DNA from 2 places in the Streptomyces sp. NPDC002520 genome. Region 2 is predicted to be linked to the other one. Evidence: predicted binding sites of a transcription regulator. Region 2 holds the regulator's gene; the other holds the start of a gene.

Region 1 (7,041 bases), on a different contig from region 2:
CCGCCGACCTGCTCGGCCACCTCGGCGACCAGATGGGCGCGGATCACGGCGCCGTCCGGCTCGTACAAATACCGTCCTACCGGGCGCACTTCGGGGTCGGGCAGGCCCCGGCCGAGCAGGGTGCGCGGGCCGGGCAGCAGGGTGGCGCGGACGAGGCCCGGCTCGGTGCCGAACCACAGCACCGCCTCCTTCACGTCACCGCCGTCGGAGATCCACTCCGCCTCGGCCTCGGCCGGGATCGCCTCGTGCGGGACGCCAGGGGCGATCTTCAGGGCGGCGCGGGGGGCCTCGAGAGCGGTGGCGACCGCCCAGGACAGGGGCGGCGAGTACGCCTCCGGGTCGAAAACGCGGCCCCGGCCGCCGCGCCGCGCCGGGTCCACGAAGACGGCGTCGTAGCCGGCGGTGTCGACCTCGGTGACGTCCGCCTCCCGCACCTCGATCAGCTTGTCGAGGCCGAGGGTCTCGGCGTTCGCCCGGGCCACGGCCACCGTCAGCGGGTCCCGGTCCACGGCCAGCACCCTGATCCCGGCCCGCGCCAGCGCGATCGCGTCACCGCCGATCCCGCAGCACAGGTCGGCCACCGAGGTCACCCCCAGGTCCTTCATCCGGGCCGCCCGGTACGTCGCCACGCTCGCCCGCGTCGACTGCTCGACCCCGTTGGGCGTGAAGAACATCCGCTCGGCGTCCTCGGCCGCGAACTTGGCCGCCGCCCGCTGCCGCAGCCGGGCCTGGCCGAGCGCGGCCGACACCAGTTCGGCGGGGTGGGTGCGGCGCAGCCGGGTGGCGACGGCGAGTTCGTCCGCCGGGGCCGTGCCCCGCACCTCGTCGAGGAGGGCCCGGCCCTCGGGCGTGCGCAGGGAGTGGAAGGAGGGGAGCTGGTCGTTCACCGGGTCATTGTGGGCCAGTCGGTGGATGGTGCGCTTCCGGCGGCGGTGTCGGGCAGGGATCGGGGCGGGGTCCTGCGAGGATCCGACACCATGCGAGCAGTAGTACAAAATGACAAAATTCCGGCACGGCACCCGAGAACGGCGCTCCGCTACGGTGCCCTCGCCCTCGCCCTGGCCACCACCGCCGTCCTCTCCGGCTGCGCCGGCTCCGGCGGGGACTCCGCCGGCCACCCCGGCCCCGGCGGCCAGGCCGGTCAGGCGGGCCCCGACCACCCCCTGGACGCCGCCGCCGAACGCACCCGCCTGGTCGCCGCCTCCGAGTTCTGGAAACTGGACGCGGTGCCGCTCACGCCCCCCGCCCCGCCGGCCCACAAGCCGAAGATCACCGCACGCGCCGGCTTCGAGGTCGACGGACAGGTGGAGGACGACCTGCCCCCGGTCTTCACCACGGTCCCCACCAAGCAGAAGGTCGTCTTCCTCACCATCGACGACGGCGCCGAGAAGGACCCCGACTTCCTGCGCATGATGAGCGACCTGAAGATCCCGTACAGCGCCTTCCTCAGCAACTACCTGGTGAAGGACGACTACGGCTACTTCCGCAAGATGCAGTCCGAGGGCCACACCCTCAACAACCACACCATGACCCACCCCTATCTCCCCGGCCTGTCCTACGAGGAGCAGCGGGACGAGATCTGCGGCATGCAGGCGGTCATGAAGAAGCAGTTCGGCAAGGCGCCCACCGTCTTCCGGCCGCCGTACGGCAACTACAACGGCGACACCCTGCGCGCCGCGAAGTCCTGCGGCATCAAGTACGCGCCCATCTGGGACGAGGAGGTCTTCGTCGACCACTGGGAGTACCGGGAGGACGACCGCGACCTGCATCCCGGCGACATCGTCCTCACCCACTTCCGCGGCCACGACGACTGGAACGGCACGATGGTCGACGACATGCGCCGCTTCCTGAACAAGGTCACGCGCGAGGGCTACGCCGTGGCCCGCCTGGAGGACTACCTGTGAGGCGCCCGGGGCGGTGCACGCGCGGCCTGGGGCACCGACGGGCCCTGACCGCCGTACTCGCCTCGGCCCTCCTCCTCACCGGCTGCGCCCAGTCCGTCGACCCCATCGAACGCCTCGGCAAGAAGGCCGCCGAGGGAGTCCGCACATCCCGCCCGCACCCGGACGAGGCCTACCGCCGCTGGGGACTCGCGACCCCGCTCGCCGCCCCGCCGGCCCGCCCCGTCCGCCTGCTGACCCACACCGAGCAGGCCTCCGACCCCCGCGTCCTGGACCGCGTCGCCACCACCGACAAGGTCGTCTTCCTCACCTACGACGACGGCTCCGCCCGCGACCCGCGCTTCGTCGACATGGTCCGCGACCTGCACCTCCCGGTGAGCCTCTTCCTCCCCGAGAGCGTCGTCGCCCCCGCCGCCGGACACTACGCCCGCCTCCGCGCGGCCGGCGCCACGGCGGAGAACCGCACCCTCGACCACCCCGCCCTGCGCGGCCGGTCCTACACCGGCCAGCGCGCCGAGATCTGCGCCGAACAGGACCGCCTCGCCCTCCGCTTCGGCACCCGCCCCCACCTCCTGCGCCCGCCGCACGGCCGCTACGACCGCACCACCCTCCGCGCTGCCGCCGCCTGCGGCATCTCCAACGTCGTCCTGTGGCGAGCCGTCATGAACGCCGACGGCCTCACCTACGCCAGGGGCGACAAGCGCCTCCACCCGGGCGACATCGTCCTGGTCGGCCCCGAGAAGGCCACGGGCCACACCCTCAGGGACCGCACACTCCTCCTGCTGCACAGGGTGCAGAAGCGGGGAATGACGGTGGCGCGCCTGGAGGACTACCTGTAGCCGAGAAATCCAGCCCGTCCGGGGGCACCCCCTCTGGGGGAGTTCGCGGACGAGGCCCGTTCAGGGCCGAAGCGGGGGCCCGGGGGTGGCAGCCCCCGAGAGGGTGGCAGCCCCCGAGAGGGTGGCACCGACACCATCAGCGACCCGACTCCAGAGGCCGGACTCCGCCGACGCGCCGCACGGCAATTGGCACTCCGCTTGACCGAGTGCTAACCCCGGTCATAGTCTCGGCTCTGGCACTCGGCAGATGAGAGTGCCAACAAAGCGACGGGCAGGTCCGGCACCCGCGACGACGGATCCACCTGGTCGCCACCTCAGACAGTTAACCCCGTGAGATCTCCGAAGGGGGAGGTCGGATCGTGACGACCGCCAGCTCCAAGGTTGCCATCAAGCCGCTCGAGGACCGCATCGTGGTCCAGCCGCTCGACGCCGAGCAGACCACGGCCTCCGGCCTGGTCATCCCGGACACCGCGAAGGAGAAGCCCCAGGAGGGCGCCGTCCTCGCCGTGGGTCCGGGCCGTTTCGAGAACGGCGAGCGCCTGCCGCTCGACGTCAAGGTCGGCGACGTCGTCCTGTACAGCAAGTACGGCGGCACCGAGGTGAAGTACAACGGCGACGAGTACCTCGTCCTCTCGGCTCGCGACGTGCTCGCGATCATCGAGAAGTAGTTCACCCCGAGCAATTCTGCTCATGACTGCGCCCCTGGCCCCCCGCGACCGATAAGTAGCCGGGCGCCCGGGGCGCAGTTTCATTCCACCGAGATTTTCCGAGAGGGCTCCCGCTGTCATGGCGAAGATCCTGAAGTTCGACGAGGACGCCCGTCGCGCCCTCGAGCGCGGCGTCAACAAGCTGGCCGACACGGTGAAGGTGACGATCGGCCCCAAGGGCCGCAACGTCGTCATCGACAAGAAGTTCGGCGCCCCCACCATCACCAACGACGGTGTCACGATCGCCCGTGAGGTCGAGATCGATGACCCGTACGAGAACCTCGGCGCGCAGCTGGTGAAGGAGGTGGCGACCAAGACCAACGACATCGCGGGTGACGGCACCACCACCGCCACCGTGCTCGCCCAGGCGCTCGTGCGCGAGGGTCTGAAGAACGTCGCCGCCGGTGCCTCCCCGGCCTCCCTGAAGAAGGGCATCGACGCCGCGGTCAAGGCCGTCTCCGAGGAGCTGCACGCCTCGGCCCGCCCGATCGACGAGAAGTCCGACATCGCCGCCGTCGCCGCGCTGTCCGCCCAGGACCAGCAGGTCGGCGAGCTGATCGCCGAGGCCATGGACAAGGTCGGCAAGGATGGTGTCATCACCGTCGAGGAGTCCAACACCTTCGGTCTGGAGCTGGACTTCACCGAGGGCATGGCCTTCGACAAGGGCTACCTGTCCCCGTACTTCGTCACCGACCAGGAGCGTATGGAGGCCGTCCTCGACGACCCGTACATCCTGATCAACCAGGGCAAGATCTCGTCCATCCAGGACCTGCTGCCGCTGCTGGAGAAGGTCATCCAGGCGGGTGCCTCGCGGCCGCTGCTGATCATCGCCGAGGACGTCGAGGGCGAGGCCCTGTCGACCCTGGTCGTCAACAAGATCCGCGGCACCTTCAACGCCGTCGCGGTGAAGGCCCCCGGCTTCGGCGACCGCCGCAAGGCCATGCTGCAGGACATCGCGATCCTCACCGGCGGCACGGTCATCTCCGAGGAGGTCGGCCTCAAGCTCGACCAGGCCGGTCTGGACGTGCTGGGCTCCGCCCGCCGCGTGACCGTCACCAAGGACGACACCACCATCGTCGAGGGTGGCGGCAAGTCCGAGGACGTCACGGGCCGCGTCGCGCAGATCAAGGCCGAGATCGACAACACCGACTCCGACTGGGACCGCGAGAAGCTCCAGGAGCGCCTCGCGAAGCTGGCTGGCGGCGTGTGCGTGATCAAGGTCGGCGCCGCCACCGAGGTGGAGCTGAAGGAGAAGAAGCACCGTCTGGAGGACGCCATCTCCGCGACCCGCGCCGCGGTCGAGGAGGGCATCGTCTCCGGTGGTGGCTCCGCACTCGTCCACGCCGTGAAGGTCCTGGACGGCAACCTCGGCAAGGAGGGCGACGAGGCCACCGGTGTCGCCGTCGTCCGCCGTGCCGCCGTCGAGCCGCTGCGCTGGATCGCCGAGAACGCCGGCCTCGAGGGCTACGTGATCGTGTCCAAGGTCGCCGAGCTCGACAAGGGCAGCGGCTACAACGCCGCCACCGGCGAGTACGGCGACCTGGTCAAGGCCGGCGTCATCGACCCGGTCAAGGTCACCCGCTCCGCCCTGGAGAACGCCGCCTCCATCGCCTCCCTCCTCCTCACGACCGAGACCCTGGTCGTCGAGAAGAAGGAAGAGGAAGAGGCTGCCGCGGGCCACGGCCACGGTCACGGCCACGCCCACTGAGCCTCACGCTCGTGACGAAGGCCCGGCGCCCCGGAAGGGGAGCCGGGCCTTCGCCCTGTCTACCGCTCCAACTCGTCCAGCGCGCCCAGCTGCTGCATCAGGCCGAGCTGGTCGTGCTGCCACCACGTCTCGGCGATCTTGCCGTTGTCCGTGAACCGGAACAGGGTCAGTCCGGTCATCGAGACCTGCCTGCCGGTGGGCGCGATCCCCAGGAAATCGCCCTTGTGCGTGGCATTCCAGGTCCACCGCGCGCAGGCCTGGTCGCCCTGGGTGAGTACGTCCTCGACCGAGAACGTGAAGTCGAAGGCGCGGCGCCACATCTCGTACTCGCCGCGGACGTTGTCCATCCCGATGCTGTCCTGCGGATTCACCGGATCGTGGCTGTGCACGTCCTCGTCCAGCAGGTCGTTGAGCGGGGGCAGCTCGCCCTCGGTCGCGAGCGCCTCGAAGAACCTGCGCACGGTGATCGCGGACAGCCGCTCGTCCCGCACGACGTCCAGGTCGGTGAACGTCGGCATCTCGTCGCACAGGGCGACCATGCCCCGGAAGATCCGGTCGGTCTCCGGCAGGTTCGAGTTGCGCATCGCCTCCTCGTACGAGGAGAACTCGACCACTTCCACGATGTGCGACGCGTCCGAACGGTCCCTGCCGACCAGCGCGTGCGCCGCCGTTCGCCTGCCCTTGGTCTGCGCAACCCAGTCGTCCAGGAGCCGGTTCATCTCGTCCAACCGGCTGGTCTTGCACTCGATGAGCTGTACGAAGGTCATGACGCCGCCTCCCGGCCCCCCTGCCCCGGATCCGTCATGTCCATTTTCGCACCGGAACGATGGCGTCACCCGTTCGCTACTGCGGCCCGTACTTGCGCCCCGTCTTCGAGGAGATCCCGCCCAGCAGCCCGCGCGGGGCCACCTTCACCAGACCCATCAGCGCCTTGTACCGGGGGTCCGGGATGGACAGCGTCCTGCCGCGCGCGAGGTCGGCCAGGGCCGCGGCGACCAGCTTGTCGGCGTCCAGCCACATCCAGCCGGGGATGTTGTCCGTGCCCATCCCCGCCCGCTCGTGGAACTCGGTGCGCACGAAGCCCGGCGCCAGCGCCATCAGCCGCACCCCGCTGCCCGCGAGGTCCTTCGCCGCGCCCTGCGTGAACTGCACGACCCACGCCTTCGAGGCGCCGTACGTGCCCCGGGGCACGAAAGCCGCCACCGAGGCGACGTTCACCACTCCGCCGCGCCCGCGCTCACGCATCGCCTCGGCGGCCGCCGAGGTCAGCCGCAGCACCGCCTCGCAGTGCACCTTGAGCATCCTCAGCTCGTCGGCCATCGACACCTCGAGATAGCGGCCCTTGTTGCCGAAGCCGGCGTTGTTGACCAGCAGGTCGACCGGGTGCTTCCGGTCGCCGAGCCGGTCGGCCACGGTCTCGATGCCCTTGTCCTCGGCGAGGTCGGCGGCGAGCACCTCCACCTCGATGCCGTGCCGGTCGTGCAGCTCGGTCGCCTGTTCGCGCAGCCGCTTCTCGTCCCGGGCCACCAGGACGAGGTCATGCCCGTCGGCCGCCAGCCGCCGCGCGAAGGCGGCACCGATCCCCGCGGTCGATCCCGTAATCAGAGCCGTTGTCATGGCCCAAGCGTAGTGACCCGCACCGACGGCGGCCGCCGCTGCGGCGACGGACAGGTGACGCGCCGGTGGCCCTGTGACGTGCGGATGCCGTGCGGATGCCGTGCGGATGACGTCCCCTCAGCGGTCCTGGCCCGCCACGTACTTGCGGGCCGCGGCCAGCGTCTCGGGGTGCAGCGCCTCGCCCGCCGCGAGCACCCGCGGCAGCAGTTCCCGCTCCGTGGTCATCGCGCGGAACTGCATCGCGACCGTCACCCCGTGGTCCGGCCGGT
Region 2 (7,041 bases):
TCGGATGACGATAGGAGAAGCCCCGGGGCCGCGCCTACGACACGCCGAAACGTGCTGCCAGCTCGTCGCGTTGGCGTCGTACGAACGCCGCGTCCACCACCGCTCCGTGACCGGGCACGTACAGCGCGTCCTCGCCGCCGAGCGCCAGCAGCCGGTCCAGGGCGTCCGGCCAGCGTGAGGGTACGGCGTCCGGGCCCGCCTGGGGTTCGCCGGACTCCTCGACCAGGTCGCCGCAGAAGACGATCTCCGGGCTGCCGGGGACGAGGACCGCGAGATCGTGGGCGGTGTGGCCGGGGCCGACGTTGGCCAGCAGAGCCTGGCGGCCCTCGCCGAGGTCGAGGGTCCACTCGCCGCAGACCAGATGGCGCGGCGCGGTCAGCGCGTCCACCGCCTCCTCGGCGTCCGCCGCCGGCAGGCCGTTCCTGATCGCGTCCAGCCGCAGGTCCTCGCGCTCGTGCGCGAACACCGTCTCCAGGCCCACCGCCGCGTACACCTGCGCACCGGCGAACGCTGCCGCGCCGAAGACATGGTCGAAGTGGGGATGGGTCAGCGCGAGATGGGTCACACGCCGGCCGGCCAGCCGCTGCGCCGAATCGCGCAGCCGCGCGCCCTCCGCGAGGCTCGACCCCGCGTCCACCAAGAGCGCGGTGCCCGCGCCGACGACCAGCCCCACAGTGCAGTCCCAGCCGGGCAGCCGGCACCGGCCGACCCCTTCCGCCAGCCGCTCCCACCCCAGCTCTTCCCAAGTCACCGTCATACCGAGACGCTAGCTGTCACAGGCCGTCACCGCGGTACCGACCTTGCCCAGTCAGTACCCCACGGCCGTACACTTGGCCGGGGAAGTCTGGCACTCGCACGCGTTGAGTGCCAGGCCAGGGCCCGAGGAGCCGAGGGGACGACGTGATGGAGGTGCGCGCGGATGCTGAGTGAACGCAGGCTGCAGGTTCTGCGCGCCATCGTCCAGGACTATGTGGGCACCGAGGAGCCGGTGGGGTCGAAGGCGCTCACCGAGCGGCACAACCTCGGCGTCTCCCCGGCGACCGTGCGCAACGACATGGCCGTCCTGGAGGACGAGGGGTTCATCGCCCAGCCGCACACCAGCGCCGGGCGCATCCCCACCGACAAGGGCTACCGGCTGTTCGTCGACAAGCTCGCCGGGGTCAAGCCGATGACGGCCCCCGAGCGGCGTGCCATCCAGAGCTTCCTGGACGGCGCCGTCGACCTCGACGACGTCGTGGCGCGCACGGTACGGCTGCTCGCGCAGCTCACCCGGCAGGTCGCCGTCGTGCAGTACCCGTCCCTGACCCGCTCGACCGTGCGGCACGTGGAGCTGCTCGCGCTCGCCCCCGCGCGCGTGATGCTCGTGCTGATCACGGACACCGGCCGGGTCGAACAGCGGATGATCGACTGCCCGGCGCCCTTCGGGGAGGCCTCGCTGGCGGATCTGCGGGCCCGGCTGAACAGCAGGGTCGCGGGGCGCCGGTTCACTGACGTGCCGCACCTGGTCGAGGACCTGACCGACGCCTTCGAGGTCGAGGATCGCGGTACGGTCTCCACGGTGCTCTCCACACTGCTGGAGACACTGGTCGAGGAGAACGAGGAGCGGCTGATGATCGGCGGTACCGCCAATCTCACCCGCTTCGGACATGACTTCCCTCTCACGATCCGGCCCGTCCTGGAGGCGCTGGAGGAGCAGGTCGTGCTCCTCAAACTCCTTGGCGAGGCGAAGGATCCGGGCATGACCGTGCGTATCGGGCACGAGAACGCCCACGAGGGACTCAACTCAACCTCCGTCGTGTCGGTCGGCTACGGTTCGGGCGGCGAGGCGGTTGCCAAGCTCGGCGTGGTCGGACCGACCCGCATGGACTATCCGGGAACGATGGGAGCGGTACGCGCAGTGGCACGGTACGTCGGACAGATCCTGGCGGAGTCGTAAGTGGCCACGGACTACTACGCCGTTCTCGGCGTGCGCCGCGACGCGTCGCAGGATGAGATCAAGAAGGCGTTCCGTCGGCTCGCGCGCGAGCTGCACCCGGACGTCAACCCGGATCCGAAGACCCAGGAGCGGTTCAAGGAGATCAACGCCGCTTACGAGGTGCTGTCGGACCCGCAGAAGAAGCAGGTCTACGACCTCGGCGGCGATCCGCTCTCACAGGCCGGCGGCGCCGGCGCGGGCGGCTTCGGGGCCGGTGGCTTCGGCAACTTCTCCGACATCATGGACGCGTTCTTCGGCACGGCGTCGCAGCGCGGACCGCGCTCGCGCACCCGGCGCGGCCAGGACGCGATGATCCGGCTCGAGGTCGAGCTGGACGAGGCGGCCTTCGGGACGACCAAGGACATCCAGGTCGACACCGCGGTGGTCTGCAACACCTGCAACGGTGAAGGCGCGGCTCCGGGCACGTCCGCCCAGACATGTGACATGTGCCGCGGCCGCGGTGAGGTCTCCCAGGTGACCCGGTCCTTCCTGGGCCAGGTCATGACCTCCCGTCCCTGCCCCCAGTGCCAGGGCTTCGGCACGGTCGTCCCGACACCGTGCCCGGAGTGCGCCGGTGACGGGCGCGTGCGCTCCCGTCGCACGCTGACCGTCAAGATCCCGGCCGGTGTCGACAACGGCACCCGGATCCAGCTCGCCGGCGAGGGCGAGGTCGGGCCCGGCGGCGGTCCCGCCGGTGACCTGTACGTCGAGATCCACGAGCTGCCCCACCAGACCTTCCAGCGGCGCGGCGACGACCTGCACTGCACGGTCACGATCCCGATGACGGCGGCGGCCCTCGGCACGAAGGTGCCGCTGGAGACGCTGGACGGCATGGAGGAGGTCGACATCCGGCCCGGCACGCAGTCCGGCCAGTCGATCCCGCTGCACAGCCGTGGTGTCACGCACCTGCGCGGCGGCGGTCGCGGCGACCTGATCGTGCACGTCGAGGTCACGACGCCGACCAAGCTGGACCCCGAGCAGGAGCGGCTGCTGCGCGAGCTGTCCAAGCTGCGGGGCGAGGAGCGGCCGCAGGGCCAGTTCCAGCCGGGGCAGCAGGGGCTGTTCTCGCGGCTGAAGGACGCGTTCAACGGACGCTGACGTTCAACCGGACGCCGAGGTGAGGTGAAGGGGCGCCGCCCCTTCACCTCCGCCAGGGGGCTTCGCCCCCTGGCGTCCCGGCCCCCCGTGCCGGCCTTCGCGGGCCTTGCGGCTCTCCCGGTGTCATCGGCCCAGGTGCAAACGGTCATGAGGAAGCCCGGATTCGGACTTGTACACATGACGTGACACGATGTGTTCATGTCCTCCGCACTGACCGATCTCTTCCCCCTTCCGATCGTGCAGGCCCCCATGGCGGGCGGCGTCTCCGTGCCGCAGCTCGCCGCCGCCGTGGCCGAGGCCGGTGGGCTGGGGTTTCTCGCCGCCGGGTACAAGACGGCCGACGGCATGTACCAGGAGATCAAGCAGCTGCGAGGGCTCACCGGCCACCCCTTCGGCGTGAACGTGTTCGTGCCGCAGACGGACCACGCCGAATCGGGCGCGGTCGAGCTGTACGCCCAGCAGCTGGCCGGCGAGGCCACCTGGTACGAGACGGAGCTGGGCGACCCGGACAGCGGCCGGGACGACGGGTACGACGCCAAGCTCGCGGTGCTGCTGGACAACCCGGTACCGGTGGTCTCCTTCCACTTCGGTGTGCCGAGCCGGGACGTGCTGGACGCGCTGCGCCGGGCCGGCACCCTCACCCTGGTCACGGCCACCACCGCCGAGGAGGCCCTCGCGGTCGAGCGGGCCGGTGCGGACGCGGTGATCGCCCAGGGCGTGGAGGCCGGCGGCCACCAGGGCACCCACCGGGACACCCCGGAGAACGACGGCGCCGCTGTCGGACTGCTGTCGCTGATCGCCCAGATCAGGGAGACGGTGTCCCTCCCCGTCGTCGCCGCGGGCGGCATCATGCGGGGCGGCCAGATCGCGGCGGTCCTCGCCGCCGGTGCCTGTGCCGCCCAGCTGGGCACGGCCTTCGTTCCCACCCCCGAGTCCGGCGCCAACCCCGTGCACAAGCAGGCACTGACCAACCCCCTGTTCGCGCGCACCGAGTTGACCCGCGCCTTCACCGGACGCCCGGCCCGCGCCCTGGTCAACCGCTTCCTGCGCGAACACGGCCCCTACGCCCCCGCCGCCTACCCCGAGATCGGCCATCTGACCGCCCCGCTGCGCAAGGCCGCCGCCGAGGCCGGTGACGCGCAGGGCATGGCGATGTTCGCCGGGCAGGGACATCGGATGGCCCGCGAACTGCCCGCCGGGGAACTGGTACAGGTGCTGATGGTCGAACTCGCCGCGGCCAGGGCGGCGTTGTCCGACCTGGCACGGCGCGGAGGTGACGCGCGATGACCGCGCCCGTTTTCGTCGTGGACCGACTCGACGGCATCGGACCGGAGTTCGTGCTCGACGGCCCCGAGGGGCGGCACGCCGTCTCCGTGAAGCGGCTGCGGGCGGGGGAGGACGTCGTCCTCACCGACGGGCGGGGCCGCTGGGCCGAGGGTGTCGTCAAGGCCGCCGAGGGCAAGGACCGCCTGGTGGTCATGGACCTGGTGTCCGTGCACGAGGAGCCGCTCCCCGCGCCCCGCATCACCGTCGTCCAGGCCCTCCCCAAGGGTGACCGGGGTGAAGTCGCCGTGGAGACGATGACCGAGGTCGGCGTCGACGCGATCGTGCCCTGGCAGGCGTCTCGCTGCATCACCCAGTGGAAGGGCGACCGCGGGCTCAAGGCCCTCGGCAAGTGGCGCTCCACCGCCCGCGAGGCCGGCAAGCAGTCCCGCCGGGTCCGCTTCCCCGAGGTCGCGGACGCGGCAACGACCAAGCAGGTCGGCGTACTTCTGGCCAAGGCCGACTTCGCCGCCGTCCTCCACTCCGACTTCGAGCACGGCAGCGCACCGCTCGCCGACGCCGAACTCCCCGCGGACGGCGAGATCGTGCTGGTCGTCGGCCCCGAAGGGGGCGTCTCCCCCGAGGAGTTGGCGCTTTTCGCGGAGGCGGGGGCGCGGTCGTACGTACTCGGTCCTACTGTGTTGCGCACGTCCACCGCCGGCACCGCCGCCGCGGCTCTCCTGCTGGGTCGCACCGGTCGCTGGTCCTGACACACGGGGGCACCCGATGGAACTCGCCCAGATACGTCTTCTCGTCTCCGACTTCCCCGCCTGCTACCGCTTCTACGCCGACGTCCTCGGCCTCAAGCCGCAGTCGGGGGCGACCGGGGGTCCGTACGAGAAGTTCAGCCCGCACGCCGGCTCCGCCGGGATAGCGCTGCAGGACCGCTCGGCGATGGCCGAGGTGCTCAGCGAACTGGGCGAGACCGCCACCGGCCATCGCTCCCTGGTCGTGCTCCGCGTCGACGGCCTCGACGCCTACTGCGCCGAGATCACCGCCCGGGGCGCGACCGTGCTGCACGGCCCGGTCCCGATGGCCGAGCGCCTGCGCGTGGCCCACCTCAAGGACCCGGAGGGCAACCTGGTGGAGCTCCAGGAGTGGCTGCTGCTGCGCGGCTGACCGCGGCGGCGGGCGTCGGCGCCCGCCGCCGGGCCGCTCCTCCCGCCCAACGGGCCGGGCCGCGACACCCCGGTGCCGGAGCACTCGAACGAGTGAGTGGCCGTAAGCGGCCTTCCGCCCCGCGCGTGTCGGTGGCACTCTGCCGTTCATGGGGGTATTGAGGCGGATTTGGTATCGGCCGCGACCCGCGAGGGCGATGGCCGTGGCGGGGCTCGCGATCGTGGGCGCGGGCGCGTTGGCCGGCTGTGAGCCGGGAGGCCTCGGTGCGGCGGCGGTGGCGTACACCACCGACAAGACCGCGACCGACGAGCTGAAACGGCGGCACGTGGACGTCAACTGGCTCAGCTGCACCGCCGACTACGGCAACCACGGCTTCACCCCCGGCCGTTCGCCCTCGCCGACGGAGAGCACCGTCGTCTCCGTCGACTGCCAGGGGCAGACCGGGGACCGGCAAAAGATCACCGTCACCGGGAAGGTGACCAAGTCCGTCGACGGAGCCTGCGTGCGCGGCAGCCTGACCGCCACGGTCGCCGGCCGGCGGGTGTTCCACGTCGACGGGCTCGGCGACTGCAGCGCCACCCCCGCACCGGTGTTCACCCCGCCGGCGACCGTCCGGCCCCCCGGGCAGCCCGAGCCGACCGTGACGGTCACCGTCACCCGGACCCTGTGGTGCAAGGGCGACCCGACCTGCTGGCCCGTCGAGGGCAAGTGATCGGAAACCAGGGCCGGGAGCAGCGGGTGCCGCGTAAGGTGACGGCGTGACTCAGGGCCCTTCCACAAAGACCACGGAAAGTTCCTCGTATCTCCGATTCCCCCATCTCCACGGGGACTTGGTGACCTTCGTCGCCGAGGACGACGTGTGGCTGGCGCCGCTGGACGGCGGGCGGGCCTGGCGGGTCAGCGCCGACGACGTGCCGGTGAACCACCCCCGCATCTCGCCCGACGGCACCACCGTCGCCTGGACCTCCACCCGCGACGGCGCCCCCGAGGCACACATCGCCCCGGTCGTCGGCGGACCGGCCAAGCGGCTGACGTACTGGGGGAGTTGGAAGACCCAGGTGCGCGGCTGGACCCCGGACGGCGAGGTCCTCGCGCTCAGCACCCAGGGCCAGCCGAGCCTGCGCCGCACCTGGGCACGTGCCGTCCCGCTGGACGGCGGACCGGCCACCACCCTGCCGTACGGGCCGGTCGGCGGCCTCGCCCACGGCCCGCGCACCGTGCTGCTGTCCGCCCCGATGGGCCGCGAGGCCGCCTGGTGGAAGCGCTACCGGGGCGGCACGGCGGGCAAGCTGTGGATCGACCGTGCCGCCGAAGGCGAAGAAGGTGCCGGGGAGTTCGTCCGGCTGCACGAGGAACTCGACGGCAACATCGAGTACCCCGGGTGGGTGGGGGACCGGATCGCGTTCCTGTCCGACCATGAGGGCACCGGAGCCCTGTACTCCTCCCTCGCCGACGGCTCCGACCTGCGGCGGCACACCCCTCTGGAGGGCTTCTACGCCCGGCACGCCGCCACCGACGGCCACCGC

The links. Region 2 encodes HrcA, which represses chaperone genes, less so after heat shock. Its sites were predicted from a motif close to TTNGCACTCNGNNNNNCNGAGTGCNAA; they were not measured.
Region 1: groES (co-chaperone GroES) is a predicted target of HrcA. The motif match lies at 2,927-2,953, and genes of this name have one in related genera.

What each region holds. Positions count from the first base shown of each region.
Region 1 is NZ_JBSFXG010000007.1:22,213-29,253, forward strand. It holds gene ACWD5D_RS12660 (THUMP-like domain-containing protein) at 1-887, opposite strand, end outside; gene ACWD5D_RS12665 (polysaccharide deacetylase family protein) at 978-1,904, shown strand; gene ACWD5D_RS12670 (polysaccharide deacetylase family protein) at 1,901-2,740, shown strand; gene groES (co-chaperone GroES) at 3,100-3,408, shown strand; gene groL (chaperonin GroEL) at 3,527-5,155, shown strand; gene ACWD5D_RS12685 (ester cyclase) at 5,215-5,922, opposite strand; gene ACWD5D_RS12690 (SDR family NAD(P)-dependent oxidoreductase) at 5,999-6,772, opposite strand; gene ACWD5D_RS12695 (MOSC domain-containing protein) at 6,890-7,041, opposite strand, start outside.
Region 2 is NZ_JBSFXG010000002.1:214,383-221,423, forward strand. It holds gene ACWD5D_RS04000 (MBL fold metallo-hydrolase) at 35-757, opposite strand; gene hrcA (heat-inducible transcriptional repressor HrcA) at 920-1,936, shown strand; gene dnaJ (molecular chaperone DnaJ) at 1,937-3,073, shown strand; gene ACWD5D_RS04015 (nitronate monooxygenase) at 3,272-4,360, shown strand; gene ACWD5D_RS04020 (16S rRNA (uracil(1498)-N(3))-methyltransferase) at 4,357-5,106, shown strand; gene ACWD5D_RS04025 (VOC family protein) at 5,123-5,515, shown strand; gene ACWD5D_RS04030 (hypothetical protein) at 5,712-6,227, shown strand; gene ACWD5D_RS04035 (S41 family peptidase) at 6,346-7,041, shown strand, end outside.